Regions from separate parts of the Streptomyces sp. DSM 118878 genome, predicted to be linked through region 1. Evidence: predicted binding sites of a transcription regulator. Region 1 holds the regulator's gene; the other holds the start of a gene.
What was found. The regulator HrcA, encoded in region 1, represses chaperone genes, less so after heat shock. The targets are predictions, from matches to a motif close to TTNGCACTCNGNNNNNCNGAGTGCNAA.

Region 1 (14,753 bases):
GTGGGCGAAAGCTGCACGGCGGGCCGCCCCTGCGCCTCGGCGAGGGCCCGGCCGACGTACGCCCCGATGTCGTACAGGTACACGTCCGCGGGATCGTCGTCGTACGCCGCGTGGAGCCGCGGAAGCACGGCCATCGCGTCGTCGAGGAAGAGCGAACTGGCCTCGATGGGGTCCTCGGGCCAGATGTTGTCGCGGTGCGGGAGCGTCGAGTCGTACGGGACGAGTTCGGCGCCGGTGGGCTCGATGAGCGCGGCGGTGGCCGGGTCGTTGGCGTACGTCACGCGGTGGCCGCGCGCGGCCAGGACCCGGATGATCTCCAGACTCGGCAGCACATGGCTGACCATCGGGACGCCGATCATGGCGATATGGGCACGGCGACGGGGGTTTCGGTGAGATGACATGAGGTTCCTTCATGCGGGAGAACTCGGGAGAACTACGGACGAGGACACGGCGGCCCACCGCCGCGGCCCCTCTGGGGCGGGCGGGGGCACGGAGCCGTGTCAGCCGTAGATCTGCAGGAAGGAATCCATGCCGGGACCGTAACGCGGCTGCGGGGCCTCAGTCGAACGAATAAGCCTCGACCTCGGCGAGGTACCGCGCCCGAAGCGCCTCGTCCGCCGCGTCGCGGTCCAGGAAGGCCGCTTCGAAGGAGTTGCGCGCCAGGGTGCGCAGCCGCTCCTGGTCGAGGCCGAGCGCCTCGCGTACGGCGTCGAAGTTGTCGCCCGCGTACCCGCCGAAGTAGGCCGGGTCGTCGGAGTTGACCGTGCACATGAGCCCGGCGTCCAGCATCCGCGGCAGCGGGTGGTCCGCCAGCACGTCGATGGTGCGCAGCCGGACGTTGGAGAGCGGACAGAGCGTGAGCGGCACGCGCTCGGCGACCAGCCGCTCGACGAGGGCCGGGTCCTCCACGCAGCGCAGCCCGTGGTCGACGCGCTCGACCCGCAGCACGTCCAGGGCCTCGGTGATGTAGGCGGGCGGGCCTTCCTCGCCCGCGTGGGCGACGAGGCGGAGCCCGAGCGCGGCGGCGGCCTCGTACACCTCCTTGAACTTGGCCGGCGGGTGGCCGACCTCGGCGGAGTCGAGGCCGACGCCGATGATCCGGTGGAGGTGCGGCTTCGCGGCCTGGAGCGTCTCCATCGCGGACTGGGCGGACTGGTCGCGCAGGAAGCACATGATGAGCCGCGTGGAGACGCCGTGCCGCTCCTCGCTGCGGTCGAGCGCGCGGGAGAGGCCCTCGACGACGGTGCCGATGGGGACGCCGCGCGCGATGTGGGCCTGCGGGTCGAAGAAGATCTCCGCGTGCCGCACGCCCTGCGCGGCGGCGCGGGCGAGGTAGGCGTCCGCGAGCTCCTCGAAGTCGGCCTCGGTGCGCAGTACGGCCATCAGGCCGTAGTAGAGGTCCAGGAAGCTCTGGAGGTCGTCGAAGAGGTAGGCCTCGCGCAGCTCCTCGGTGTCGGCGTAGGGCAGGTCGACGCCGTTGCGCGCGGCGAGCGCGAAGGCCAGTTCGGGTTCGAGGGTGCCCTCGATGTGAAGGTGGAGTTCGGCCTTGGGGATCGGCATGGTGGGGTCTCGCTCAGTTCTGTGGTGGTCGTGCTGGTGTTCAGGTCCGCTTGGGCACGGGGACGCGGGTCAGGTCCCGGGCGATGGTGAGTTCGCCCGTGAACCCGGCGGCGCGGGCCTGCCGCCCGTAGACGGCCGGGTCGGGGTAGCGCTGGCTGAAGTGGGTGAGGACGAGGTGGCGGACGCCCGCCTCCACCGCCACCCGGGCGGCCTGCCCCGCGGTGAGGTGCCCGTGGTCGGTGGCGAGCTGTTCGTCCTCGTCGAGGAAGGTGGACTCGATGACGAGCATGTCGCAGCCCTGCGCGAGGGCGTGCACGCCCTCGCAGAGCCGGGTGTCCATCACGAAGGCGAACCGCTGTCCGCGCCGCACCTCGCTGACCTCGTCGAGCGTCACCCCGTCGAGGCCGCCCTCCCGCTGGATGCGGCCGACGTCGGGCCCCGTGATGCCGCGCTCGGCGAGCAGCCGGGGCAGCATGCGCCGCCCGTCGGGTTCCGTGAGGCGGTAGCCGTAGGACTCGACGGGGTGGGAGAGCCTCATCGCGTCGAGGGTGTACGAGGGCCCCTCGGCCAGGGGCCCGTCGGCGGCGACGGGCTCCTGGCGGAGCTCCACGGTCTCGCGGTACGCGGTGGAGTACCGCAGCCGGTCGAAGAAGTGCTGGCCGGAGGCCGGGTAGTGGGCGGTGACGGGGTGCGGGACGCGGTCGAGGTTGATGCGCTGGATCACCCCGGCGAGGCCCAGGCTGTGGTCGCCGTGGAAGTGCGTCACGCAGATGCGGTGCAGGTCGTGCGCGGCGACCCCGGCGCGCAGCATCTGCCGCTGGGTGCCCTCGCCGGGGTCGAAGAGGATGCCCTGGCCGTCCCAGAGCAGGACGTAGCCGTTGTGGTTGCGGTGCCGGGTGGGGACTTGGCTGGCCGTGCCGAGCACGACCAGTTCACGTACGGACAAGGAGAGTTGGCCCCGCTATCCGGGAGGCCACTGGAGGCCGCGGCCGCCCAGGACGTGCGCGTGCGCGTGGAAGACGGTCTGCCCGGCTCCGGAGCCGGTGTTGAAGATGATGCGGTAGCTCTCCGCCTTCTCGTCGGCGGCCACTTCCCCCGCCTCGCGCAGCACGTCGGCGGCGATCCCCGGCTCGGCGGCGGCCAGCGCGGCGGCGTCCGCGTGGTGCACCTTGGGGATGACCAGGACGTGCGTGGGCGCCTGGGGGTTTATGTCGCGGAAGGCGAGGGTCGTCTCCGTCTCGCGTACGACGGTCGCCGGCACGTCGCCCGCGACGATCTTGCAGAACAGGCAGTCGCTTTGCGGTTCTCCCGCCATGGCCCGGCCTCCTGGCTCGTGATGATCGATTACGTACGGAATGCTATCCCCGCGGCGCGGCCGTCACGGGGCTCCGGGTACGCGCGGTGCCGTCTTCGCCGGGTTCTCCTCCAGGGCGGCCAGCGCGATCCGCACGGCCTCGTCCAACTGCGGGTCGCGGCCCGCCGCGTGGTCGTCGGGGGTGGTCACGACCTCGACGTCGGGCTCGACCCCGCGGTTCTCCAGGCCCCAGTCCTGGCCCTCCAGCCAGAACGCGTACTTCGGCTGGGTCACGAGCGTCCCGTCGACCAGGTGGTAGCGGCTGTCGATGCCGACGACGCCGCCCCAGGTGCGGGTGCCGACGACGGGGCCGATGCCGAGCGCTCTGATGGCGGCGTTGACGATGTCGCCGTCGGAGCCGGAGAACTCGTTGGCCACGGCGACGACGGGGCCGCGCGGCGCGTCCTGCGGATAGCTGAAGGCCCGCGCGCCGCGGGGGATGTCCCAGCCGATGATCTTGCGCGCCAGCTTCTCCACGATCAGTTGCGAGGTGTGCCCGCCGCGGTTCTCGCGGACGTCCACCACCAGGCCCTCGCGGGCGACCTCGACGCGCAGGTCACGGTGGATCTGCGCCCAGCCGGGCGCCTGCATGTCGGGGACGTGGAGGTAGCCGAGCCGGCCGCCCGAGCGCTCGTGGACGTAGGCCCGCCGGTCCGCGACCCACGCGTGGTAGCGCAGCGGCTCCTCGTCGTCGACGGGGACCACCACGGCGTGCCGCGGGTCGCCGCCGCCGGAGGGCGAGACGGTCAGCTCGACGGGCTTGCCCGCGGTGCCGACGAGCAGCGGTCCCGGCCCGGTCACGGGGTCGACGCCCTGTCCGTTGACCTCGATCACCGCGTCACCGGGGCGCACCGCGACGCCGGGGGCGGCGAGCGGTGAGCGCGCGGCCGGGTCGGAGGTCTCCGAGGGCAGGACGCGGTCGACGCGCCAGAGGCCGTCCTCGCCGCGCGAGAGGTCGGCGCCGAGGAGCCCCTGCCGGAACGTGGACCCGCCGCCACCGCCGCCGGAGACGACGTACGCGTGCGAGGTGCCGAGCTCTCCCTGGACCTCCCAGAGCAGGTCGACGAGGTCGTCGTGGGTGGCGACGCGGGCGAGGACGGGGCGGTAGCGCTCCAGGACGCCGTCCCAGTCGACGCCGCCGAGGTCCGCCCGCCAGAAGTTGTCGCGCATGAGGCGGCCGGTCTCGTCGTACATCTGCCGCCACTCGGCGGCCGGGTCGACGGTGTGCCGGACGCGGGAGAGGTCGACGGTGATGTTCGAGTCGCTGTCCTCGTCGCCGGAGGCGCGCCGGTCGCTCGGCACCACCTTCAGCTTGCCGTCGGTCCACAGCAGGACCCGCTTGCCGTCGCCGGTGACCGCGAAGTGGTCGGCGTCGGAGGAGAGTTCCTCCACGCGGCGCTGGGCGAGGTCGTACCGCTCCAGCTCGGTGTGCGGGTCGGGGTCGAGGGGGTGCGCCCGGGAGGCGCCGAGCACGCCGCGCACCGGGTGGCGCAGCCAGAGCAGCCCGTCCTTGGCGGCGCGCAGCGTCGAGTACCGGGCGGCCTCCACGGGGAAGGGCACGATGCGGTCGGCGAGCCCGTCGAAGTCGACGCGGGTGACGGGGGCGCCCTCGCTGTCGGGGGTCTCCGGGCCGCCGTCCTGCGCGTCGAAGGGCCTGCCGTGGCGCTGCGGCCCGAACGGGGACGGCGTGGTCGCGGCGAGCGTGATCAGGTGCGGCCGTGCGCCGCCGACGAAGGCGAGGTCGAAGACGTGCTCGTCGTAGACCGGGTCGAAGGCGCGCGCGGAGAGGAACGCGAGGTGCTTGCCGTCGAGGGTGAAGGCGGGCGAGTAGTCGCGGAAGCGCAGCGGGGTCGCGTCGCAGACGGAGAGGTCGGCGGTGTTGGCGAGCCTGAGCTGCCGCAGCGGGGGCGGCCCCGGGTGCGACCAGGCGAGCCAGGCGGAGTCGGGCGAGAAGACCAGGCCGGTGGCCTCGCCGTCCTCGCCGCGGTCGACCTCGCGGACCTCGCCGCTCTCCCGCTCCACGAGCAGCACCCGGCCGTCGTGCGAGGCGACGGCGGCGCGGCTGCCGTCCGGCGACACGGTGAGCCCGAGGACCCGCCCGAGCTGCCCCGCGGCGAGCCTGCGGGGCGTGGCGCCGGGCGCGGGTCCGGTGGCGGGGGCGAACTCCAGTGCCTCGTCGCCCTCGGCGTCGGTGACCCACACGACGTGTTCCTCGCCGGCGACGCGGAAGGTGCGGGGCAGCCGGGCGCGGACGCCCTGGGTGGCGGCGAGGGCGCGGGCGGGGCCTTCGCGGTGCGTGACCCAGTGCACGGAGCCGCGCACGGAGACGGCGCTGCCGCGTCCGGTGTGGTCGGGCGCCGCGGCCCCGAACCAGCGGGCGGCGGCCACGCGGTGCGGCTGGAGGTCGGTGCGCTGGCCGCCGAGGCGGATGTCGAGGCGGCGCGGCTCGGCGCCGTCCAGGTCGTCCAGGAGCCAGAGTTCACCGGCGGACGCGTGGACGACGCGGGTGCCGTCGGTGGCGGCGTGCCGGGCGTAGAAGCCGTCGACGGGGGTGTGGCGGCGCAGGCCGGTGCCGTCGGGCAGTGAGGAGTAGACGGCCCCCACGTCCTCGTGATCACTCAGGAAGGCGATCCGCTCCCCCACCCAGAGCGGGTACTCGATGTTCCCCGCGAGCTCCTCGTGGACGCGTACGAACGGTCCGGCGGCCTCATCCGACGGCTCGGGGGCGACGGCCGCGCGGAGCCACAGCTTTCCCGCCGTGCCGCCCCGGTACCGCTTCCACCGGGCGGCCTCGCGCCCCATGGGGGCCGAGAGCAGCAGGACCTGCCCGTCGGGGCCGTACGTGACGTCGCCGACGAGGCCGTACGGCAGGGTCTGCGCGGGGCCGCCGTCGAGGGGGACGGCCCGTGCCCAGGTGCGGCGCAGGGAGGCCTGGCCCGCCGCGCTGACGGCGAGGACGCGCCCGTCGGGGGTCCAGCCGCGCACGCCGGTCTTCGCGTTGCCCCAGTACGTGAGCCGCTGGGAGGGTCCGCCGTCGAGGGGCGCGATGTGCACCTCGGGCGCGCCGTCGCGGGTGGACGTCCAGGCGACGGTCGTGCCGTCCGGGGAGATACGGGGGTGGTTCACGGGCATGTTGTCGGCGCTGACCCGCCAGGCCCGGCCCCCGTCGAGGGGGGCGACCCAGACGTCGTCCTCGGCCGTGAAGGTGACCAACTCGCCGTGAAGGTGCGGGTATCGGAGGTACGCAGTCTGTGTCACACGGTCCAGCCTAGGCAGGCCCGCGGCGGTCCGGCAGAGGTTTGGATCACTTGCCCGGCAGGCAGTCGCAGGTCGGGGCGGGCGGTGTCACGGTCACGGTGACGGTCGTGGTGGGGCCGGGCCGCGGCTCCTCCTGGGAGGGCGGGGAGGGCGGCTGGTGCGAGACGGGCGGATTCGAGCCGTTGCCGTCACCGTCGCCGCCGTCGTCGTTGTTGTCGTTGTTGTCGTTGTCGTTGTCGTCGCCCGCGTCGCAGTTGCCGAGGACGTCTACCTGGAACCACTGCTTCCCGTCGACCTTGGCCGTGAGGTCGCCGCGGACGCAGCCTCCGTCGACGACGGAGTGCACCTTGCCCTTGAGGGTGATGTCCTCGCGGTCGTCGCTCTCGCCCTGGCAGTCCACCGTGACGGCCGCGTTCCCCTCGGCGGAGGAGCCGCTCTTCGGGGTCACCTTGTCCTCGTAGCGTGCCGTGCAGCTCAGCCAGGTCACGTCCAGGTGCTGCCGCTCCAGCTCCTCGGTGCCCTCCCGGTCGGTGGTGAGCGCGACCACGGAGGGCGTCATGCCGCCGTGCGCCGGGTCGCACGCGGTGACGCCGAGCGCGGCGGCGCCGGCGAGCCCGACGGCGTACAGGACCGGGGCGCGCCGCTTCCGTGGCCGCAGGATCCCCTTTTCGCGGCCGCTCGGCCGCCTCGATGCCCCCATGAGCGGCAGAGTGCCACCCGGCGCGCCGGAGGGGTAGACCGCTTGCGGCCATCCGTCCGAAGGCCGGGCCGACGGGTCAGGACCAGCGGCCCGTGCGTCCGAGGAGCAGCGCGCTCGCCGCGGTCCCCGCGGTCGATGTGCGCAACACGCTGCGCCCGAGCCGGTAGGGCGCCGCACCGGCCTGCGCGAAGAGCGCGAGCTCGGCCGGGGAAACCCCTCCTTCGGGCCCCACCACGAGCACGATGTGGCCGCTGTCGGGGAGTTCCGCGGTGGCCAGCGGCTCGCTGCCCTCCTCGTGCAGGACGGCGGCGAAGTCGGCCTCCGCGAGCAGCGCCGCGACCTGCTTGGTCGACGCCGCGTCCGCCACCTCGGGGAAGCGCGTCCTGCGCGACTGCTTGCCGGCCTCGCGCGCGGTGGCCCGCCACTTGGCGAGCGCCTTCTGGCCGCGCTCGCCCTTCCACTGCGTGATGCAGCGCGACGCGGCCCACGGCACGACGGCGTCGACGCCGGTCTCCGTCATGGTCTCCACGGCCAGTTCACCGCGGTCGCCCTTGGGCAGCGCCTGGACGACGGTGATACGGGGCGACTCCGCGGGCTCCTCGGCGACGGGGTCCATGTGGACGACGAGCCGGTCCTTGCCCTCGGTGTCCACGACCACGCACCGGGCCCACCGTCCGGCGCCGTCGGTCAGGACGACGTCCTCACCGGCGCGCAGCCGCTTCACGGAGACCGCGTGCCGCCCCTCGGGCCCGTCCAGCACATGGCGCCCGCCGGCGCCCACGTCGAGGTGCTCGACGACGAATACGGGTGCGGTCACCGGGTGCCTCCCTGGTCCTTCGCGGCCGACGACGCCTTCGCCTCGGCCAGTTCGGCCACGAGGACCTCCACGAGCTGCCCGGCGGGCATCTCCCTGGCGAGCCGGTGGCCCTGCCCTGCCCAGAGCGCCATGGCCTGCGCGTCACCGGCCTTCGCCGCGGCCTTGCGCAGGTCGCTGGTCAGGTGGTGGACCTGGGGGTAGGCGGCGGGGGCGTACGGGCCGTGCTCGCGCAGGAAGCGGTTGACGAGGCCGCGCGCGGGCCGCCCGGAGAACGCCCGGGTCAGCTCGGTGCGTACGAACAGCGGGTTGGTCATGGCCTGCTTGTGCAGGGCGTGGGCGCCCGACTCGGGGGTGACGAGGAAGGCCGTGCCGAGCTGCGCCGCGTCCGCGCCCGCCGCGAGCACGGCGGCGATCTGCGCGCCGCGCATCAGGCCGCCCGCGGCGATCACGGGGAGCCGCACGGTCTCGCGGACCAGCGTGAGGAGGGTGAGCAGGCCGAGTCCGGCGCCGTCGGTCTCCGGCTGGTCGCGGTGGGTGCCCTGGTGGCCGCCCGCCTCCACGCCCTGCACGCACACGGCGTCGGCGCCGGCCCACTGGGCGGCCTGCGCCTCCTCCGGGGTGGTGACGGTGACGACGGTCAGGGTGCCGACGCGCGTGAAGGAGTCCAGGACGTCGCGGGTGGGGCAGCCGAAGGTGAACGAGACGACCGGTACCGGGTCGTCGAGGAGGATCGCGAGCTTGGCGTCGTACCCGTCGTCGAGGCCGCACTCCGGGTCGCCGAGCCGCGTCTCGTACCAGGTCGCCTCGCCCGCGAGCTGGTTGCGGTACACCTCCACCGCCGCCGCGTCGGCGCTGTCGGGCTGCGGCATGAACAGGTTGACGCCGAAGGGCCGCGCGGTCAGCCCCCGCAACTGCTTGATCTCCTGGTACATCCCGTCGGCGGTCTTGTACCCGGCGGCGAGGAACCCGAGCCCTCCGGCCTCGGACACGGCCGCGGCCAGTTGCGGGCCCGAGGCCCCGCCGGCCATGGGGGCCTGCACGATCGGACAGCGGCAGAGATCGGTCAGTGCGGAGGACATAACGGCATCGTGCCACGTCCCCGGCCCCCCACTTCCCCCCACCCACCCGTTTACCTCGGGGTAACGGGCGGGTCGGTGGGAGACCTGCCGCGAAGCGGCAAAGGAGGGAAAAGCCGCGGGGCCCCGAGGTCGTCACCTCGGGGCCCCGCCATCGCACCGCTGAAGGCGCTACCGCCCGTTGAACGCGTCCTTGAGCCGGGAGAACAGACCCTGCTGCCCCGGCTGGAACTGCCCCGTGGGCCGCTCCTCGCCGCGCAGTTGCGCCAGCTCCCGCAGCACCCGCTCCTGCTCGGCGTCGAGCTTCGTCGGCGTGAGGACCTCGACGTGCACGATGAGGTCGCCACGGCCGCCGCCCCGCAGATGCGTGATGCCGCGCCCGTGCAGCGGGACGGACTGCCCCGACTGCGTGCCGGGCCGGATGTCGATCTCCTCAAGACCGTCGAGCGTCTCCAGCGGCACCTGCGTGCCGAGCGACGCCGCCGTCATCGGGATCGTCACCGTGCAGTGCAGATCGTCGCCGCGCCGCTGGAAGACGGCGTGCGGCAGCTCGTGGATCTCGACGTAGAGGTCACCGGCGGGACCGCCGCCGGGCCCGACCTCGCCCTCGCCCGCGAGCTGGATCCGGGTGCCGTTGTCGACACCGGCCGGGATCTTGACGGTCAGCGTCCGCCGCGAGCGGATCCGCCCGTCGCCCGCGCACTCGGGGCACGGCGTCGGCACGACCGTGCCGAAGCCCTGACACTGCGGGCAGGGCCGCGAGGTCATGACCTGGCCGAGGAAGGACCGCGTGACCTGCGACACCTCGCCGCGACCGCGGCACATGTCACACGTCTGGGCGGAGGTCCCCGGCGCGGCGCCCTCACCGCTACAGGTCGTACAGACGACCGCGGTGTCGACCTGGATGTCCTTGGTGGTGCCGAAGGCCGCCTCGTCGAGGTCGATCTCCAGCCGGATCATGGCGTCCTGGCCGCGGCGCGTGCGCGACCGCGGGCCACGCTGCGACGCCGTACCGAAGAACGCGTCCATGATGTCGGAGAAGTTGCCGAAGCCACCGGCTCCGAAGCCACCTGCTCCGCCGCCGCCCGCCTGGGACAGCGGGTCGCCGCCGAGGTCGTAGACCTGCTTCTTCTGCGGGTCCGACAACACCTCGTAGGCGGCGTTGATCTCCTTGAAGCGCTCCTGAGTCTTCGGGTCCGGATTCACGTCCGGGTGAAGCTCACGCGCCAGCCTCCGGAAGGCCTTCTTGATCTCGTCCTGGGAAGCGTCGCGGCGCACGCCGAGTACGGCGTAGTAGTCCGTGGCCACTTACGACTCCGCCAGGATCTGTCCGACGTAACGTGCCACTGCGCGTACTGCTCCCATCGTTCCCGGATAGTCCATGCGGGTCGGTCCGACCACGCCTAGTTTCGCGACTGCCTCGCTGCCCGAACCGTAGCCGACCGAGACCACGGACGTGGAGCTGAGCCCCTCATGGGCGTTCTCATGACCGATCCGTACGGCCATGCCCGAATCCTGCACCTCACCAAGCAACTTGAGGAGCACGACCTGCTCCTCAAGGGCTTCGAGAACGGGCCGGATGGTGAGGGGAAAGTCATGTCCGAAGCGGGTGAGATTGGCGGTGCCGCCGATCATCAGCCGTTCTTCGGTCTCCTCGACGAGCGTTTCGAGGAGGGTGGAGAGGACCGTCGCGACGGTGCCGCGATCCTCGGCCTCGAAGGCCTCGGGAAGGTCCTGCACCAACTGCGGCACGTCCGCGAAGCGGCGCCCCGCGACCTTGCTGTTCAACCGTGCCCGCAGGTCGGCCAGCGAGGTCTCACCGAAGGGCACCGGGCAGTCGATCATCCGCTGCTCGACCCGGCCCGTGTCGGTGATCAGTACGAGCATCAAGCGCGCCGGAGCGAGCGAGAGCAACTCCACGTGCCGCACCGTCGACCGCGTGAGCGAGGGGTACTGCACGACGGCCACCTGCCGCGTGAGCTGCGCGAGCAGCCGCACCGTACGCCCCACCACGTCGTCGAGGTCGACGGCGCCGTCGAGGAAGTTCTGGATGGCCCGCCGCTCGGGCGCGGTCATCGGCTTGACGCCCGCGAGTCTGTCGACGAAAAGGCGGTAGCCCTTGTCGGTCGGGATACGCCCCGCGCTGGTGTGGGGCTGGGCGATGAACCCTTCTTCCTCCAGCGCCGCCATGTCGTTGCGGACAGTGGCCGGCGAGACCCCGAGACTGTGCCGCTCGGTGAGCGCCTTGGAGCCCACGGGCTCCTCTGTCCCGACATAGTCGTGGACGATGGCGCGCAGCACCTCGAGCCTGCGTTCACTCAGCATCGCGCACACCTCCAGCCGTCATCCGTCGCCGTGATCCCCGCCTGGCACTCAACGCGGGTGAGTGCCAGCCTGTCAAAGAGCCAGTGTACGGCGGTCGGGTACGGGCCCGGCAAGGCCGGACCCCTCTCACTCTGCCGAGGCCTTCCCCAGCGGTTAGCGTCACCGTATGGACGTGGAGCCGGCATGGGAAGCGGCGGGCTGGGAACGGCTCGCCCCGCGCGTGGGACGGGTGCGCCTGCCCGGCTGGGACTGCACGGCGGGACTCGTCGTCGGTGCCGGGGCGGCCCTCATGGTCGAGGCGGGGTCGAGCCTGGCGGAGGGCGCGGCGCTGCGGACGCGGGCCCGGGATCTCATGGGCGGCGGGCGCAGAGTGACGCATCTCGCGCTCACCCACCCCCATTTCGATCACGTCTTCGGGGCGGCGGCCTTCGCGGGGGTACAGGTGTACGCCGCCGTAGGCGCCGACACGGTCCTCGACGCGGGCCGCGAGGAGCTGCGGGCGGACGCGGTGCGGCACGGCCTCGGCGCGGACGCGGCGGCGGAGGCGGCCGATCTCCTGCGCGCACCGGGGCATCTGGTGTGCGGGGAGTGGACGCTGGACCTCGGCGGCGGGGCCGAGGTCCTCCTCGCGAACGTCGGCCCCGGTCACACGGCGCACGACCTGGCGGTCCTGGTGAAGAGCCCCGGCGACGGTCCGGAGGTCGTCTTCTGCGGCGATCTCGTCGAGGAGTCGGGCGACCCGCAGGCGGGTCCTGACGCGGTGCCCCGGCGGTGGCCCGCGGCGCTGGACCGCCTCCTCGAACTCGGCGGGGAGGACGCGCTGTACGTGCCGGGGCACGGCGCGGTGGTGGATGCGGCTTTTGTCCGTGCGCAACGCGCCACACTGGCGGCTCGCTTCGGCGTGTCGTGAGCGCCGCCGCCGCCACTCTTCCTATCGTCGGCACAATGCGCCAGTACTCCGCCGACCTCACGCCCCCCTGGAAGAAGCCGAAGGCCGTGCCCGAGGTGGCGGCCGACGCCGGTCTCGTGGTCGAGGAGCCGGTCACCGGGTTCTGCGGGGCGGTGATCCGCTGCGAGAAGACGGCGCAGGGGCCGACGGTGACGCTGGAGGACCGCTTCGGCAAGCACCGCGTGTTCCCGATGGAGCCGAGCGGCTTCCTCCTGGAGGGCCGGCCGGTGACGCTCGTCCGCCCGGCCGCGACGGCGCCCGCTCCGGTACGTCCGTCCCGTACGGCATCCGGCTCGGTGGCCGTCCCGCGGGCGCGCGCCAGGGTCGCTCGCGCGGGGCGCATCTACGTGGAGGGCCGCCACGACGCGGAGCTCGTGGAGCGGGTGTGGGGCGAGGACCTGCGGGTCGAGGGCGTCGTCGTCGAGTACCTGGAGGGCATCGACGACCTGCCTCGCATCGTCGCGGAGTTCTCCCCGGGCCCCGACGCGCGCCTCGGCGTCCTGGTGGACCACCTGGTCCCCGGCTCCAAGGAGTCCCGCATCGCGGCGGAGGTCGGCACCGCGCACGCCCTGGTGGTCGGCCACCCCTACATCGACGTCTGGGAGGCGGTGAAGCCCTCCTCGGTGGGCATCGAGGCGTGGCCGCGGGTGCCGAGGGGCCAGGACTGGAAACTGGGCGTCTGCGAGGCCCTGCGCTGGCCCCCGAACACGGGCGCGGCCTGGCAGCGCATCCTCTCCTCGGTCCACAGCTACCGGGACCTGGAGCCGGAACTCCTGGGCCGGGTGGAAGAACTGATCGACTTCGTGACGGCGCCCGGCCCCTAGCACCCGCGACAGATGCCCCTAGTCCACCAGGTCCCGTACGACGGCGTCCGCCAGCAAGCGTCCCCGCAGGGTCAGGACCGCGCGGCCGGCCGCGTAGGGCTCGGGAGCCAGCAGGCCGTCGGAGAGGGCCTTCCGTGCGGCCGCCAGGCCCGCCTCCCGGAGGAGGGAGAGCGGGCAGCCGTCCTGGAGGCGGAGCTCCAGGAGGATGCGTTCGACCCTGCGGTCCTCGGCGGAGAGGACCTCGCGCCCGGCCCCGGGCGACCGTCCCTCCGCCAGAGCCGCCGCGTACGCGCCGGGGTGCTTCACGTTCCACCACCGCACGCCCCCGACGTGGCTGTGCGCGCCGGGCCCGGCCCCCCACCAGTCGGCCCCCCGCCAGTACAGCTCGTTGTGCAGGCACCGGCCCGCCGGTGTCGTCGCCCAGTTGGAGACCTCGTACCACTCGAAGCCCGCGGCCCCGAGCACCTCGTCGGCGATGAGGTACCGGTCCGCGTGGGCGTCGTCGTCGGTCATCGGCACCTCCCCGCGGCGGATGCGCCGCGCGAGCTGCGTGCCCTCCTCGACGATCAGCGCGTAGGCACTGATGTGGTCGGGCCCGGCCCCGAGCGCCGCGTCGAGCGTGGCCCGCCAGTCGGCGTCGGACTCGCCCGGCGTGCCGTAGATCAGGTCGAGGTTGACGTGGTCGAACCCGGCCGCCCGCGCCTCGGCCACGCACGCCTCGGGCCGCCCGGGCGTATGCGTGCGGTCGAGCACCTTCAGCACGTGCTGCCTGGCGCTCTGCATGCCGAAGGAGACGCGGTTGAAGCCACCGGCCCGCAGCTCGGCGAGGTACGCCGCGTCCACCGACTCCGGGTTCGCCTCGGTCGTGACCTCCGCGTCGTCCGCGAGCCCGAACTCCTCCCGTACGGCGGCCAGCATCCGTACGAGATCGCCCGCGGCGAGGAGCGTCGGCGTACCGCCGCCGACGAAGACGGTCCGCACGGGCCGCGGGTCGTCGCCGAGGACCTTGCGGGCGAGCCGTACCTCGTCGACCAGGGTCTCGGCGTAGTTGTCGCGCGAGGCGAGCACGCCACCGGAGCCGCGCAGCTCCGTCGCGGTGTAGGTGTTGAAGTCGCAGTAGCCGCAGCGCGTGGCGCAGTACGGGACGTGCAGGTAGAAGCCGAGCGGGCGGGAGGCCGCGCCGTCCAGGGCGGACGCGGGCAGCGCGCCGTCCTCGGGCATGGGCTCACCATCGGGCAGTGCGGAAGGCATGTACCCGATTGTCCCGCACTACGCGCCTTCACCGCGCCTGGAGCACCAGCACCGCCAGATCGTCGTCCGGCGGCCGGTCGGAGAACTCGTGCACGAGCCGCCGGATCCGCTCCGCCACGAGCTCCGCGTCGAGCCCGGCACAGTCGGCGAGGGCCAGCGCGAGGCCGTCGCCGTCGTCGAACTGGAGCCGCCCCGAGCGCCGCTCGGTCACGCCGTCCGTGACGCACAGGAGCGTGTCGCCGGTCCGCAGCTCGAAGGACTCGCTCGTGTACGTCTCGTCGTCGAAGACCCCGAGCAGCATCTGCGGGTTCGCCGCCACCCGCACCTTCCCCTCGGGGCCGAGCAGCAGCGGCAGCGGGTGTCCCGCGCACGCGATGGTGCAGCGGACCCCTCCCTCGTACGGCACGAGCTCTCCGTAGAGCAGGGAGAGGAAGCGCGCGGTGGAGCCGTCGGCGGGCACTCCCTGGCCGCCCGCGACGGCGACGACCGCGGCCGCCGCGTCGGACGCCTCGGTGGCGTCGTCGAGGAGGAGCTGGTTGAGGCGGTCGAGGACCTCGGCGACCGCGTACCCCTCGCGGGAGAGCAGCCGCAGCCAGGGGCGGGCCAGGCCGATGACGACGGCGGCCTCGGGCCCCTTGC
Region 2 (14,753 bases), 1.8 Mb from region 1:
AGCACCCGGTTCGAGAAACGCCCGAGGGCGGCACCCCTTCGTGAGAAGGAGTGCCGCCCTCGGTTCGCGTCAGCGATGAACCGCTGATCAACCAGAGGTCGATCAGAAGTCCATGTCACCGCCCGGCATGCCGCCGCCGGCCGGGGCAGCGCCCGCCTTCTCCGGCTTGTCGGCGATGACGGCCTCGGTGGTGAGGAACAGCGCGGCGATGGACGCGGCGTTCTGCAGGGCAGAGCGCGTGACCTTCGCCGGGTCGAGGATGCCCTCGGCGATCATGTCGACGTACTCACCGGTCGCGGCGTTCAGGCCGTGGCCGATGGGAAGGTTGCGCACCTTCTCGACGATGACGCCACCCTCAAGGCCGGCGTTGACCGCGATCTGCTTCAGCGGGGCCTCAAGGGCCAGCTTCACAGCGGCGGCACCGGTGGCCTCGTCGCCCTCGAGCTCAAGCTTCTCGAAGACAGCGGCGGCCTGGATGAGGGCCACGCCACCACCGGCGACGATGCCCTCTTCGACGGCGGCCTTCGCGTTGCGAACGGCGTCCTCGATGCGGTGCTTGCGCTCCTTGAGCTCGACCTCGGTCGCGGCACCGGCCTTGATGACCGCAACACCGCCGGCGAGCTTCGCCAGGCGCTCCTGAAGCTTCTCGCGGTCGTAGTCGCTGTCCGAGTTCTCGATCTCGGCACGGATCTGGTTGACGCGACCCTGGACCTGGTCGCTCTCACCGGAGCCGTCGACGATCGTGGTCTCGTCCTTGGTGATGACGACCTTGCGGGCACGGCCGAGCAGGTCGAGACCGGCGTTCTCCAGCTTGAGGCCGACCTCCTCGGAGATGACGGTGCCACCGGTGAGGATGGCGATGTCGCCGAGCATGGCCTTGCGGCGGTCACCGAAGCCCGGAGCCTTGACGGCGACGGACTTGAACGTGCCACGGATCTTGTTGACGACCAGGGTCGACAGGGCCTCGCCCTCGACGTCCTCGGCGATGATCAGCAGCGGCTTGCCGGACTGCATGACCTTCTCGAGGAGCGGAAGGAGGTCCTTCACGTTCGAGATCTTCGAGTTGACGATCAGGATGTACGGGTCGTCGAGCGACGCCTCCATACGCTCCATGTCGGTGGCGAAGTACGCCGAGATGTAGCCCTTGTCGAAGCGCATGCCCTCGGTGAGCTCAAGCTCAAGCCCGAAGGTCTGCGACTCCTCGACGGTGATGACGCCTTCCTTGCCGACCTTGTCCATCGCCTCGGCGATGAGCTCGCCGATCTGGGTGTCGGCGGCGGAGATGGAGGCCGTCGAAGCGATCTGCTCCTTGGTCTCGACATCCTTGGCCTGCTCGAGGAGAGCGCCCGAGACGGCCTCGACGGCCTTCTCGATGCCGCGCTTCAGAGCCATCGGGTTGGCACCGGCGGCCACGTTGCGCAGACCCTCGCGCACCAGGGCCTGGGCCAGGACGGTCGCGGTCGTCGTGCCGTCACCGGCGACGTCGTCCGTCTTCTTCGCGACCTCCTTGACCAGCTCGGCGCCGATCTTCTCGTACGGGTCCTCGAGCTCGATCTCCTTGGCGATGGAAACACCATCGTTGGTGATCGTGGGGGCGCCCCACTTCTTCTCGAGGACGACGTTGCGACCCTTGGGGCCCAGGGTCACCTTGACGGCGTCGGCGAGCTGGTTCATGCCGCGCTCGAGGCCGCGCCGTGCCTCCTCGTCGAACGCGATGATCTTGGCCATGTGAAGTGGTCCTCCCGGACGGGGTGGAAAAGCAAGCAAACGGACCGTGCTGGCGCCCGCGACGGACGGCCTGCGTGCCGCGTGGTTCCTTGCCCCACCCGGCCTGCGGACCTCACCGACCCGATCCAAGTTCTGTCACTCTCACTGGGAGAGTGCTAAGCCAATGATTAGCACTCGACCCCTGCGAGTGCAAGCGCCTCTCACGGTCTCGGGCAGACTCCGGACGCACATGAGGGGCCCGTACCCCCATCGGGATACGAGCCCCTCACGATGCTTGCGTCGGTGGCCGTTCGCGCCGAGCTAGACGGCGAGCTTGACCATGTCCGCCTGCGGACCCTTCTGGCCCTGCGAGATCTCGAACTCGACTCGCTGACCTTCTTCCAGGGTGCGGTAGCCGTCCATCTGGATCGCGCTGTAGTGGACGAAAACATCCGCACCACCGTCGACCGCGATGAAGCCGTACCCCTTCTCCGCGTTGAACCACTTGACGGTGCCCTGAGCCATGCCGAACTCCCCTATTTCTGGCCCTTGCACAGGACCGCACTTCGCGGACCCGGGTCAGACCTCACTCCCCAATTGATTGGGGGTGTGCGCCGGAACGCGTCGACCGCCGCTGAATGTATCTGCCCAACTGCCCTCTGCAACAGGTCAATCGGACGAGAATTCTGGGCATGACGGAACGGTGATTTACGGAGAGTCCCCCGGAATCCAGGGCAATTCGGGCCGGGCAAATGCCGCAGAAGGCCCATATAGGCAGCGCGCATTGGCTGCTTCTTGTCGGCTCCAGGCCGACTTCGTCTATGCACTCGGCACCGACGGCGAAGCGCGTTCCCCAACTGTACCGCGCTCAACCATGCTGAATTGCCCCCTCCGTTTCTCTCCCGGAGGGGGCAATTCAGCTCATGCGGGCTGCTCGGACAGAAGATCAGCCACCGGCGACGGCGGGAATGATCGAGATACCGGCGCCGTCCGGAGTGGCCGTTTCCAGACCCTGCTCGAAACGGACGTCGTCGTCGTTCACGTACACGTTGACGAAGCGGCGCAGCTTGCCCTGGTCGTCCAGGACGCGCGCGGCGATGCCGGCGTGGTTCTTCTCCAGGTCGGCGATGACCTCACCGAGGTTGCCCCCCTCGGCGGCGACCTCGGCCTTTCCGCCGGTGTAGGTGCGGAGAATGGTGGGGATACGGACGTTCACGCTCATGGGATTCACCTCAGGGGTACGGGCCCCGTCAGGGGCGCGGGGAACTGCGCGAGGACGGACCAGGACGGACCGGGACGGACCACGGCCCACGGCCCGCGGCCGACAGCGGACCACGGGCCCTACGGTGGCTATTCGGCCAGACCCGCGGCGCGGAACGCCTCAAGGCTCGGCGGGATCGTCGCGGTCGCCTGAGACGTCTCGGCGACGGCGTCAAGCGTCTTGAGCCCGTCCCCCGTGTTCAGCACGACCGTGGTGAGGGCCGGGTCGATGAGCCCCGCCTCGACGAGCTTCTTGGTGACGCCCACCGTCACCCCGCCGGCGGTCTCCGCGAAGATCCCCTCCGTCCGGGCGAGGATCTTGATCGCCTCGACGACCTGCTCGTCGTTCACGTCCTCCACCGCGCCGCCCGTGCGACGCGCGATGTCCAGGACGTAAGGACCGTCGGCGGGGTTGCCGATGGCCAGCGACTTGGCGATGGTGTTCGGCTTCTGGGGGCGCACGACGTCGTGCCCGGCCTTGAACGCGGCCGACACCGGCGAACAGCCCTCGGCCTGGGCGCCGAAGATCTTGTACGGCTTGTCCGCCACGAGGCCGAGCGCGATCAGCTCCTTGAGCCCCTTGTCGATCTTCGTGAGCTGCGATCCGGAGGCGATCGGGATGACGAGCTGGTCGGGCAGAACCCAGCCGAGCTGCTCGCAGATCTCGTACGCGAGGGTCTTGGAGCCCTCGCCGTAGTAGGGCCGCAGGTTGACGTTGACGAAGCCCCAGCCCTCGCCCAGCGGGTCGCCGATGAGCTCGGAGCAGAAGCGGTTCACGTCGTCGTAGTTGCCCTCGATGCCGACGAGCTCGCCGCCGTAGACCGCGGCCATGACGACCTTGCCCTGCTCCAGGTCGTGCGGGATGAACACGCAGGAACGGAAGCCGGCGCGGGCCGCGGCGGCACCGACGGCGCCCGCGAGGTTGCCGGTGGAGGAGCAGGAGAGCGTGGTGAAGCCGAAGGCGCGCGCGGCTTCGAGGGCCTGCGCGACGACGCGGTCCTTGAAGGAGTGCGTCGGGTTGCCGGAGTCGTCCTTGACGAACAGCTTGCCCGGCTCGACGCCGAGCTCACGGGCGAGGTTGTCGGCCTTGACGAGCTTGGTCCAGCCCGGGTTCAGGTTCGGCTTGTCGGCCACGTCGGCGGGGACGGGCAGCAGCGGGGCGTAGCGCCAGATGTTGGCGGGGCCCGCCTCGATCCGGGCGCGCAGTGACTCCGGGTCACCGAGAGGCAGGTCGTACGCGACCTCAAGAGGGCCGAAACACTCGACGCAGGCGAAAATGGGGCCGAGGGGGAATGTGGTGCCGCACTCACGGCACACGAGGCCGGAGGCCGGTCCGAGGTCGACGGTGGGGGTCGTTTCGGTGGCGACAGTCTGAACAGCCATGGAGGCGAGGCCCTTTCTCCTCATCTTCCTCGCGACGCATCTCGCCGCGAGACGGAATTGGCACCTTCCCCGCCGTGACCTCGCGGTCGGCGGAATGGTTGCCGGGGCTTCAACGGGCCGTTTCCCTCTGCCCCTCTGGATGAGCGGTTTTCGATTATGGGTTTCAGTTGTTGGTCGGAACGCGGCGGTGACCCCGACATGCGATGGCCACCGGCGTTGTTCAAGACTGTAACCGAAGCCCCGGACCCTTGAGATAGTCGTCCGAACGGCGAGATGGATCACATAGGGGAGGACGCAGACCGTGCTGGAAGAGGCCGAGCGCTGGCTGAGCAGGCGTTCCTGGTCGGTCGCCGACCGTCCGGCGGACCGGCTGGCCGCGGCCAAACGCGCGTCCGGCGCGACGGTGAGCGTCGTCCTGCCCGCCCTCGACGAGGAGCGGACGGTCGGCGCGATCGTCGCCGAGATCCGCCGCGAGCTGATGGAGCGGGTGCCGCTGGTCGACGAGCTCGTGGTGATCGACTCCGGCTCGTCCGACCGCACCGCCGAGGTCGCGCGGAAAGCGGGCGCCAGGGTCGTCCACCGGGACGCGATACTGCCGCGCCTGCCGGCCGTGCCGGGCAAGGGCGAGGTGCTGTGGCGCTCACTCCTGGTCACCGACGGCGACATCGTGGCGTTCGTCGACGCCGACCTGAAGGAGTTCTCCGCCGACTTCGTGACGGGGACGGTGGGCCCGCTGCTGACCGAGCCCGACGTGCACTTCGTGAAGGCGATGTACGACCGCCCCCTCGGCGCCGAGACCGGCCAGGGCGGCCGGGTCACCGAGCTGATGGCGCGCCCGCTCCTGAACATGCACTGGCCGCTGCTCGCCGGGTTCGTCCAGCCGCTCGGCGGCGAGTACGCGGCCCGCCGGTCCCTCCTCGAACGGCTGCCCTTCCCCGTCGGATACGGGGTGGAGCTCGGGCTGCTCGTCGACGCGCTGCACACCGTCGGGCTCGACGCGCTCGCGCAGGTCGACGTGGGGGTGCGCAGGCACCGGCACCAGGACGGGCAGGCGCTCGGACGGATGGCGGCGGCCATCTACCGCACGGCGCAGCTGCGGCTCGCGCGCGGACACCTCGTACGCCCGGAGCTGACGCAGTTCGAGCGGGGCGAGCACGGGTTCGTGCCGCGTACGTACGCGGTGGACACGGAGGAACGGCCTCCGATGACCGGTATCTCCGAGTACGCGCACCGGCGTGTGGCGTAAGGGCTTGTCCGTGGTGTCTGGCGGAGTCCGCTCGGCATACGTTTGAGCGTTTCCGGTACGGGCTACGTTCTGCCACATGGTTCCAGAGCTCCGTTCGTCGACAGCAGCGCAGGTACTCGTCGCGTCCAACCGCGGCCCCGTCTCGTACTCCGTGGGAGAGGACGGGGAGCTCACCGCCAAACGCGGCGGCGGCGGACTCGTCTCCGGACTGAGCGCCATCGGTGACGAGGCGGACGCCCTGTGGGTGTGCGCGGCGCTCGGCGAGGGCGACCGGGAGGCCGTGCGGCGCGGCGTCTCGGAGCCGGGGGTGCGGATGCTCGACATCGACGCGGGCGCCGGCGAGGGCGTGCACGCGGCGGCCTACAACGGCATCGCCAACTCGGTCCTGTGGTTCGTCCACCACATGCTCTACCAGACGCCGCTCGAACCGTCCTTCGGCCCGGAGTTCCGCGCCCAGTGGAAGGCGTACGAGACGTACAACCGCGCGTTCGCCGAGGCGCTCGCCGCGGAGGCGGCGCCCGGGGCGGCGGTCCTCGTGCAGGACTACCACCTCACGCTCGTCCCCGGCATGCTCCGCGAGCTCCGCGAGGACCTGCGGATCGGGCACTTCTCGCACACCCCGTGGGCGCCCGCCGACTACTTCCGGATGCTCCCCGACGACGTGGCGGAGCAGGTGCTCCGGGGCATGCTCGGCGCCGACCGGCTCGGGTTCCTCACCGGGCGGTGGGCCGACGCCTTCACGGAGTGCTGCGTGCGGCTGCTCGGCGGCACGTCGGGCACGCGCATCGGTGTGCACGGCCTCGGCGCCGACGCGGACTTCCTGCGGGAGCGGTCGCGGCGTGACGACGTCGAGGAGCGGATGCGGGCGCTGCGCGAGCAGGTCGGGGAGGGCCGCAGGACGATCGTGCGGGTGGACAGGACCGAGCTGTCCAAGAACATCGTGCGCGGCCTGCGGGCCTACCGGCAGTTGCTCCGGGATCGCCCCGAATGGCTGGAACGGGTCGTCCATGTCGCCTTCGCCTACCCCTCGCGGCAGGACCTCGCCGTCTACCGCGACTACACCGCGGAGGTCTCACGCGTCGCCGAGGAGATCAACTCCGAGTTCGGCACGGAGGGGTGGACGCCCGTCGTCCTGCACGTCAAGGACGACTTCGCGCGGTCGCTCGCGGCGTACCGCCTCGCCGACGTGGCGCTGGTCAACCCCATCCGTGACGGGATGAACCTCGTGGCCAAGGAGGTGCCGGTCGTCTCCGACGAGGGGTGCGCGCTGGTGCTCTCGCGGGAGGCCGGGGCGTACGAGGAGCTGTCCGAGGACGTGCTCGGGGTGAACCCCTACGACATCTCGGCCACGGCGGCGGCGCTGCACGCGGCGCTGAGCATGGCCCCCGAGGAGCGCGCGGAGCGCACCAAGCGCCTCGCGGCGGCGGCCACGGCCCTGCCGCCGGCGCAGTGGTTCCTCGACCAGCTGCACGCCTTGACCGGCGAGGGGGCCTAGCCGCCGCCTCCCCGCGGCGAGCGTCAGGGCAGGTTCGCCGCGATCGCGGACAGCAGTTCCACCACGCCCGCCGGGCCGTCCACCACCAGGTCCGCGCGGTCCGCGAGCTCCGTGACCTCCGCGCTGCCGCTGCACACCAGGAGGCCCGCGACGCCGTCCGAGCGGAGCTTCTCCACCGCTCCGAAGGCCGGCAGGTCGCCCAGGTCGTCGCCCGCGTAGAGGACCGACTCGGCGCCCACCTCGCGGAGGTACTCCGCCAGGGCCACGCCCTTGTCCATGCCGGGCGGGCGCAGCTCCAGGACCATGCGGCCGGGCTCGACGATCAGACCGTGGCGTGCCGCGAGCTCCGCCAGCGGCTCGCGCAGGGCGTCGAAGGCCGCCTGCGGGTCCTCCGCGCGGCGGGTGTGGACGGCGACCGCGCGGCCCTTCTCCTCCGTCCAGGTGCCGCGCCAGGCCCCGATCGCGTCGAGGAAGCCGGGCAGCTCGGCCCGGACCGCGGCGACGCCGGGGTGCTCCTCCGCGGCCTGCACGGTGCCGGTGACGGCGTCCCAGCGCTCGGCGCCGTAGTGCCCGAGCACCACCAGGCGTTCGAGGCCCGCCGCGCCCGCGAAGCCGCCGTAGCGCACCGCGACGCCCGCCGGGCGTCCGGTGACCACGGCGACGGACCGCAGGCGCGGGGCGAGCGCGGCGAGCGCCGGCACCGCGTCGGGGTGGGCGCGGGCCTGCTCGGGGTCGGGCACGATCGCGGCGAGCGTGCCGTCGAAGTCGAGGGCCACGACGGCCCGTTCCGGCCTCGCCAGAATCGCGGCGAGGCCGTCACGGCCGGCGGGCGTGACGGGCTCGGGCAGTCCAGGACGTCCCGGCTCGGCGGGCTGCGCGTACGTAGGGTCACCCATGGGCCCGACCCTAACGGGATCAGCGCTCCTCGCGCCGTGACTCCCGCACCCGGCGCAGCCGATTGACCGTAATCGGGTCGTGCGCGAGGGCCCGCGGATCGTCCAGGAGGGCGTTCAGGAGCTGGTAGTAGCGCACCGGCACCATGCCGAGCTCCTCGCGCACCGCACGTTCCTTCGCGCCAGGACCCGGCCAGTCGCGCCGCTCCAGGGCGAGCACGGCACGGTCCCTGTCCGAGAGCTCCTGTTCGGTCATGCCCGACACGCTATTCCGCGTTCTCCGCCGCCGCCGCCGTGTTCTGGATACGGCCGAGCACCGAAGCCGGGTTGCCGTTCCTCTCGACGGTCTTGCCGATGTCCTTCTTGATGTCGGCGGAGACCTGCGCCCAGGACGTCTTGCCCACCGGGTAGAGCTGCGAGGTCGGCAGCTCCTTGAGGAACTGGCCGAGCTCGCTGTCGCCACGCTCCGCGGCCATCGTGTCGGACGCCGAGGTCGTCACGGGCAGGATGTCGTACTCGTTGGAGAAGTCGAGCACGTTCTTCTTGCTGTACACGTAGTCGAGGAACTTGCCGGCCTCCTCGCGGTGGCCGTTCTGCTTGAACGCCATCATCCAGTCGGCGACGCCCATCGTGGCCTGCGCCTTGCCGTTGATGCCGGGCGCCGGCACCATGCCGAACTTCACGCCCTTCTTGGCGGCCATCTTCATCAGCGTGGGGTGGCCGTTGAGCATGCCGACCTCGCCGTTCGCGAACGCCGCGAAGGCCTCGGCGCGGTTCAGCTTCCCGGGCGCCTTCGGGCCGGTCAGGCCCTTGCCGACGAGCTCGTCCCGCAGCCAGGCGAACGTCTTGGTGTTCTGGGCGGAGTCGATGCTGTAGGAGCTGACGTTGTCGGTGTAGCCGCCGCCGCCGCTGAGCATCCACATCAGCGTCTCGGCGGGCGCCTCCTCGGGGCCGAGGGGCAGCGCGTACGGGATCTTCACGCCGCGCGACTTGAGGACCTTCGCGTCGGCCTGAAGCTCGCCCCAGGTCTCCGGCGGGGTGAGGTTCGCGTCCTTGAAGATCTTGGTGTTGTAGAACAACAGGCGCGTGGAGGAGGCGAACGGCATGCCGTACTGGGTGCGCTTGACCTCACCGGCGCGGGCGAGCGGGGTCAGGAAGTCGGCCTGGGTCGCGATGGAGAGGACCTCGTCGGCCTCGTACAGCTTGCCCTGGTCCGCGTAGTCGGCGTAGGCGCCGATCTGGGCGAGGTCGGGGGCCTCGTCCTTGGCGACCATCTCCTTGACCTCGCGGTCCACGTCGTTCCAGGAGTGGACGGTCACCTCGACCTTGATGCCGGGGTTCTTGGCCTCGAACCCCTTGATGACCTTGTCCCAGTACTTCTTCGAACTGTTCGCCGCGGAGTCGCCGTAGTCCGCCGCCACCAGCTTCAGGGTGACGTCGCCGGAGTCGCCCGGACCGCCGCAGCCGGCGAGCACGCCCGCCATGCCCAGTACGGCCACCGCCGCGGTCAGTCCTGTCACGCGCCGCTGCACAGCTGTCCCACCCTCATTGCTTCCACGCACGTGGGGCTTGCCACCCCATAGCTCTTGAACTGCGAGTTTCTCCCGCGTCCGGACACAAGGTCTACACCACCCGAGTATCACTTCTGCAACGGCGGCCACAAGGGCCCGGCGGGCGGCCCTGCGTTGCCGCGCGCGCCTCGCGGCTGCTATGCACGTCACGTTCGTGCAGAGCCGTACTCACGAGGAGCCTTGGCGCATGTCGCGTACCGCAGCAGAAATAGCCACACAGCCCGCCTGCTGGCAGCGGGCGGTGGAGGCGGCCGCCTCCTTCGAGAGCCTGCCGAAGCCGGGTGAGCGGGTCGCCGTCACCGGGTGCGGGACCTCGTGGTTCATGGCCATCGCGTACGCGGCGCTGCGGGAGGCCGCGGGGCAGGGCGAGACCGATGCCTTCGCCTCCTCGGAGTTCCCGGCCGGGCGGACGTACGACCGGGTGGTCGCGATCACCCGGTCCGGCACGACGACGGAGGTCCTGGAGCTCCTGGGGCGGCTCAAGGGCGCGGTGCCGACGGTCGCGCTGACCGCCGACCCGAAGACGCCGGTCATGGACGCGGCGGACGCGGTGGCCGTCCTGGACTGGGCGGACGAGGAGTCGGTCGTGCAGACCCGCTTCGCGACGACCGCGCTGGCGTTCCTGCGGGCCGGGCTCGGGGACGTCCCGGGCGTGAAATCGGTGGCCGAAGCCGCCGTCGACGCCGAACTCGCGGTCTCGGAGCCGCTGCCCGCCTCCGTGGTCGGGGCGGAGCAGTGGACGTTCCTCGGGCGCGGCTGGACGTACGGGCTCGCTCTGGAGGCGGCGCTGAAGATGCGGGAGGCGGCGGGTGCCTGGACGGAGTCCTACCCGGCCATGGAGTACCGGCACGGGCCGATCTCCATCACCGGGCCCGGCCGGGTGACCTGGATGTTCGGCGCGCTGCCGGAGGGTCTCGCGGGGGATGTCGCCCGGGTCGGCGGCGATCTCGTCGCCCGCCAGGAGGCGGACCCGCTGGCCGACCTGATCCGCGCGCAGCGGCTCGCGGTCGCCCTCGCGGAGGCGCGCGGCCTCGACCCGGACCGCCCCCGCAATCTCACGCGGAGCGTGATCCTCGACTGATATGGGCGGGCGGGGGCGCCTCGGGGATTCAAGGCCGCCGCTTCGCGGCGGACCTCTCCCCCCACCCGCCCATTACCCCGGAGCGGACCCCCGCCGTAGGAGCGGAACGGCGGGGCCTTCCAAGGGCCGCCGAGGATCCGAGAAAGCGATTACCGCGAGTGGACTAGACCTTTCATGGGGTGACGCGCGAGACTGGGGGGCGTGAGACACGTCATCGCCCTCGATGTGGGCGGCACCGGAATGAAGGCCGCCCTGGTAGGGGCGGACGGCACCCTGCTGTACGAGGCGCGCCGTCCGACGGGCCGCGAGCGCGGGGCCGAGGCCGTCGTGGAGACCATCCTCGGCTTCGCCGAGGATCTGCGCGCCCACGGCATCGCCCACTACGGAGAACCGGCCGCGGCGGCGGGCGTAGCCGTACCCGGCATCGTCGACGCGGACCGCGGCTTCGCCGTGTACGCGGCCAACCTCGGCTGGGCCGACGTCCCCCTGCGGGGCCTCCTCAGCGACCGCCTGGCAGGCGTCCCCGTGGCCCTGGGCCACGACGTCCGCGCAGGCGGCCTCGCCGAGGGCCGCATCGGCGCGGGCCGGACCGCCGAGCGCTTCCTCTTCGTCCCGCTCGGCACGGGCATCGCGGGCGCCATCGGCATCGGCGGCGCCATCGAGCCCGGCGCCCACGGCTCGGCCGGGGAGATCGGCCACATCGTCGTACGCCCCGGCGGCCCGCCCTGCGGCTGCGGCCAGCGCGGCTGCCTGGAGCGCCTGGCGTCCGCGTCCGCGGTCAGCAAGGCCTGGGCCGAGGCCAGCGGCGACCCCGAGGCGGACGCCGCGGACTGCGCCAAGGCCGTGGAGTCCGGCGACCCGCGCGCCCTGGAGGTCTGGCGCACCGCCATCGACGCCCTGGCCGACGGGCTGCTCACCGCCGTCACCCTGCTGGACCCGGACACGCTGATCATCGGTGGCGGTCTCGCCGAAGCGGGGGAAACGTTGTTCACGCCGCTGCGGGCCGCCGTCACGGAACGCGTCGTGCGGTTCCAGACGCTGCCGGACATCGTCCCCGCGGCCCTCGGCGACACCGCGGGCTGCCTGGGCGCGGGCCTCCTCGCCTGGGACCTCCTCGACAACCCGAAGCCCGATCCCACGAATCCCGACCCCGCGGAGGTAACCGCCTGATGGCCGCCAGCAAGGTTCTCACCGGTGCCCGAGTGGTACTGCCGACCGGGACGGTCACCGCCGGCCGCGTCATCGTCGACGGCACGCGCGTCGCGGGCAGCGCCCCCGGGTCCGCCGAGACCGTCGACCTCTCCGGCCACTGGCTGGTCCCCGGCTTCGTGGACATCCACAACCACGGCGGCGGCGGGGCCTCCTTCACCTCCGGCACCGTCGAGGACGTCCTCAAGGGCGTCCACACGCACCGGCTGCACGGCACGACCACGATCGTCGCGTCGACCGTCACCGGTGAGATGGACTTCCTCGCCCAGCGCGCCGGACTGCTCAGCGAACTGGCCGAGCAGGGCGACATCGCCGGCGTCCACTTCGAGGGTCCTTTCATCTCGCCGTGCCGCAAGGGCGCCCACAGCGAGGCGCTCCTGCGCGACCCCGACCCCGCGGACGTCCGCAAGCTGATCGACGCCGCCCGCGGCCACGCCAAGATGCTCACCCTCGCCACCGAGCTGCCGGGCGGCCTCGACTCCGTACGGCTGCTCGCCGAGCACGGCGTCATCGCGGCCGTCGGCCACACGGACGCCACGTACGAGCAGACGGTGGCGGCGATCGACGCCGGTGCCACCGTCGCCACGCACCTCTACAACGCCATGCCGGGCCTCGGCCACCGCGCCCCCGGGCCGATCGCCGCCCTCCTGGAGGACGAGCGGGTCACCGTCGAGCTGATCAACGACGGCACGCATCTGCACCCGGCCGCCCTGGAGCTGGCCTTCCACCGCGCGGGCGCGGACCGCGTCGCCTTCATCACCGACGCGATGGACGCGGCGGGCTTCGGCGACGGCCGGTACATGCTCGGCCCGCTGGAGGTCGAGGTGAGGGACAGCGTGGCGCGGCTCGTCGAGGGCGGCTCCATCGCGGGTTCCACACTGACCCAGGACCGCGCCTTCAAGCGCTCGGTGACCGTCGACGGGCTGTCCGTCGAGGACACCGTCCGCGCCCTCTCCGTCAACCCCGCCAAGCTCCTCGGGATGTACGACACGGTCGGCTCCCTGGAGCCCGGCAAGGACGCCGACCTGGTGGTCCTCGACGCGGAGTTCGACCTCAAGGGCGTCATGCGCAAGGGCGAGTGGGTGGTTGCCCCCCATTAGGTCCGCCTCCCCCGCATGAGGTCCGGCCCCCCGCGCCTCTGGGCCAACCGCCTTCTGTTTGGCATGATCAGAGCCGTAGCGGGGTGCGCCGGCAAGCGCGCTCCCCAGGGCACGGGGACGACTTCGGGGGTGGTGACGCGGGTGATCCTCACCGTCACGCTCAACACCGCTCTCGACCTCACCTACCGCGTGCCCGCCCTCACCCCGCACGCCTCGCACCGCGTGACCGGCGTGACCGAGCGCCCCGGCGGCAAGGGCCTCAACGTCGCCCGCGTCCTCGCCGCCCTCGGCCACGACGTGACCGTCACCGGCTTCGCGGGCGGCGACACCGGACGCGCCCTGCGCGAGCACCTGGCCGCCGGCGGGCCCCGCGTCACCGACGCGCTCGCGGAGGTCGCGGGGACCACCCGCCGCACCCTCGCCGTGGTCGACGCCGCGAGCGGCGACACCACCCAGTTCAACGAGCCGGGCCCCGCGATCACCCCCGCCGAGTGGACCGCCTTCCTCGGCGCGTACGAGGAGCTGCTCCGCGCCCCCGGGACCCGTGCCGTCGCGCTCTGCGGCAGCCTGCCGCCCGGCGTGCCCGTGGGGGCGTACGCACTTCTCGTACGCGCCGCACGCGCCGCACGCGTGCCGGTCCTGCTCGACACCAGCGGGGAGCCGCTGCGCCGGGGCGTCGCCGCCCGCCCCGACATCGTCAAGCCCAACGCCGACGAGCTGGCCGAGCTGACCGGCTCCCACGAACCCCGGCAGGCCACCCGCGACGCCCGCCGCAGGGGCGCGCACAGCGTGGTCGCCTCCCTGGGCGCCGACGGCGTCCTCGCCGTCACGCCCGAGGGCACCTGGCAGGCCCGGCCCCCGGCCATGGTCCGCGGCAACCCCACGGGAGCGGGCGACTCGGCGGTCGCCGGGCTGCTCTCCGGCCTCGCCGAGGGGCTGCCGTGGCCGGAGCGCCTGGCCCGCGCCGTCGCCCTCTCGGCGGCGACCGTGGCCGCCCCGGTGGCGGGCGAGTACGACGTGCCCACCTACGACGACCTGCTGCCGCGCGTCACGGTGACCGACCGGACCGCGGCGTGAACGGACCCGTGTAACACCGCGCAACGGGGCACCGCGCCCTGGGAACTGGGGAGCACCGTGCCACTGGTCAGCACCGGCGATCTCGTCACGGAGGCCCGCGCCGCGGGTCACGGCGTCGCCGCGTTCAACGTCATCACCCTGGAGCACGCCGAGGCGATCGCCCTCGGCGCGGAGCGCGCCGGGGTCCCCGCGGTCCTCCAGATCTCCGAGAACGCCGTGAAGTTCCACGGCGGCCGCCTGTCGGCCGTCGCGGCGGCGACGGCGGCGGTGGCCCGCACCTCCTCGGCCCGCCTCTCGCTCCACCTCGACCACGTCATGGACGTCGAGCTGCTGCGGGCGGCCCACCCGGAGGGCTTCAGCTCCGTCATGTTCGACGCCTCGAAGCTGCCGTACGAGGAGAACGTGCGGGCCACGGCCGACGCGGTGCGCTGGGGCCACGAGCGGGGCATCTGGATCGAGGCGGAGCTCGGGACGGTGGGCGGCAAGGAGGGCGAGGCCCCGCTGGACGCGCACGCGCCCGGGGTGCGCACCGACCCGGCACAGGCCGCGGCGTACGTGGCGGACACCGGCGTCGACGCGCTCGCGGTGGCGGTCGGCTCCTCGCACGCGATGACGGAGCGCACGGCGGCCCTGGACCACGCCCTGATCGCGTCCCTGGCGGCGGCCGTCCCCGTCCCGCTGGTCCTGCACGGCTCCAGCGGTGTGCCGGACGACGAGATCCGCCGGGCCGT

Region 2: the regulator HrcA is predicted to act here: its motif matches at 1,861-1,887, upstream of groL (chaperonin GroEL).

The regions. Positions count from the first base shown of each region.
Region 1 is NZ_CP193622.1:3,131,746-3,146,498, forward strand. Features, by position in the region: gene ACRAKF_RS13795 (macrolide family glycosyltransferase) at 1-401, opposite strand, end outside; gene ACRAKF_RS13800 (adenosine deaminase) at 559-1,560, opposite strand; gene ACRAKF_RS13805 (ribonuclease Z) at 1,601-2,506, opposite strand; gene ACRAKF_RS13810 (histidine triad nucleotide-binding protein) at 2,522-2,875, opposite strand; gene ACRAKF_RS13815 (S41 family peptidase) at 2,939-6,172, opposite strand; gene ACRAKF_RS13820 (hypothetical protein) at 6,219-6,872, opposite strand; gene ACRAKF_RS13825 (16S rRNA (uracil(1498)-N(3))-methyltransferase) at 6,949-7,689, opposite strand; gene ACRAKF_RS13830 (nitronate monooxygenase) at 7,686-8,768, opposite strand; gene dnaJ (molecular chaperone DnaJ) at 8,937-10,073, opposite strand; gene hrcA (heat-inducible transcriptional repressor HrcA) at 10,074-11,090, opposite strand; gene ACRAKF_RS13845 (MBL fold metallo-hydrolase) at 11,257-12,000, shown strand; gene ACRAKF_RS13850 (DUF3097 domain-containing protein) at 12,036-12,863, shown strand; gene hemW (radical SAM family heme chaperone HemW) at 12,882-14,114, opposite strand; gene ACRAKF_RS13860 (SpoIIE family protein phosphatase) at 14,143-14,753, opposite strand, start outside.
Region 2 is NZ_CP193622.1:4,893,161-4,907,913, reverse strand. Features, by position in the region: gene groL (chaperonin GroEL) at 103-1,728, opposite strand; gene ACRAKF_RS21915 (cold-shock protein) at 2,029-2,232, opposite strand; gene ACRAKF_RS21910 (MoaD/ThiS family protein) at 2,654-2,929, opposite strand; gene thrC (threonine synthase) at 3,058-4,350, opposite strand; SAM riboswitch class I at 4,368-4,496, opposite strand; gene ACRAKF_RS21900 (glucosyl-3-phosphoglycerate synthase) at 4,652-5,596, shown strand; gene ACRAKF_RS21895 (alpha,alpha-trehalose-phosphate synthase (UDP-forming)) at 5,673-7,091, shown strand; gene otsB (trehalose-phosphatase) at 7,115-7,987, opposite strand; gene ACRAKF_RS21885 (DUF3263 domain-containing protein) at 8,007-8,240, opposite strand; gene ACRAKF_RS21880 (ABC transporter substrate-binding protein) at 8,251-9,516, opposite strand; gene ACRAKF_RS21875 (SIS domain-containing protein) at 9,743-10,636, shown strand; gene ACRAKF_RS21870 (ROK family protein) at 10,838-11,806, shown strand; gene nagA (N-acetylglucosamine-6-phosphate deacetylase) at 11,806-12,945, shown strand; gene ACRAKF_RS21860 (1-phosphofructokinase family hexose kinase) at 13,087-14,022, shown strand; gene ACRAKF_RS21855 (class II fructose-bisphosphate aldolase) at 14,080-14,753, shown strand, end outside.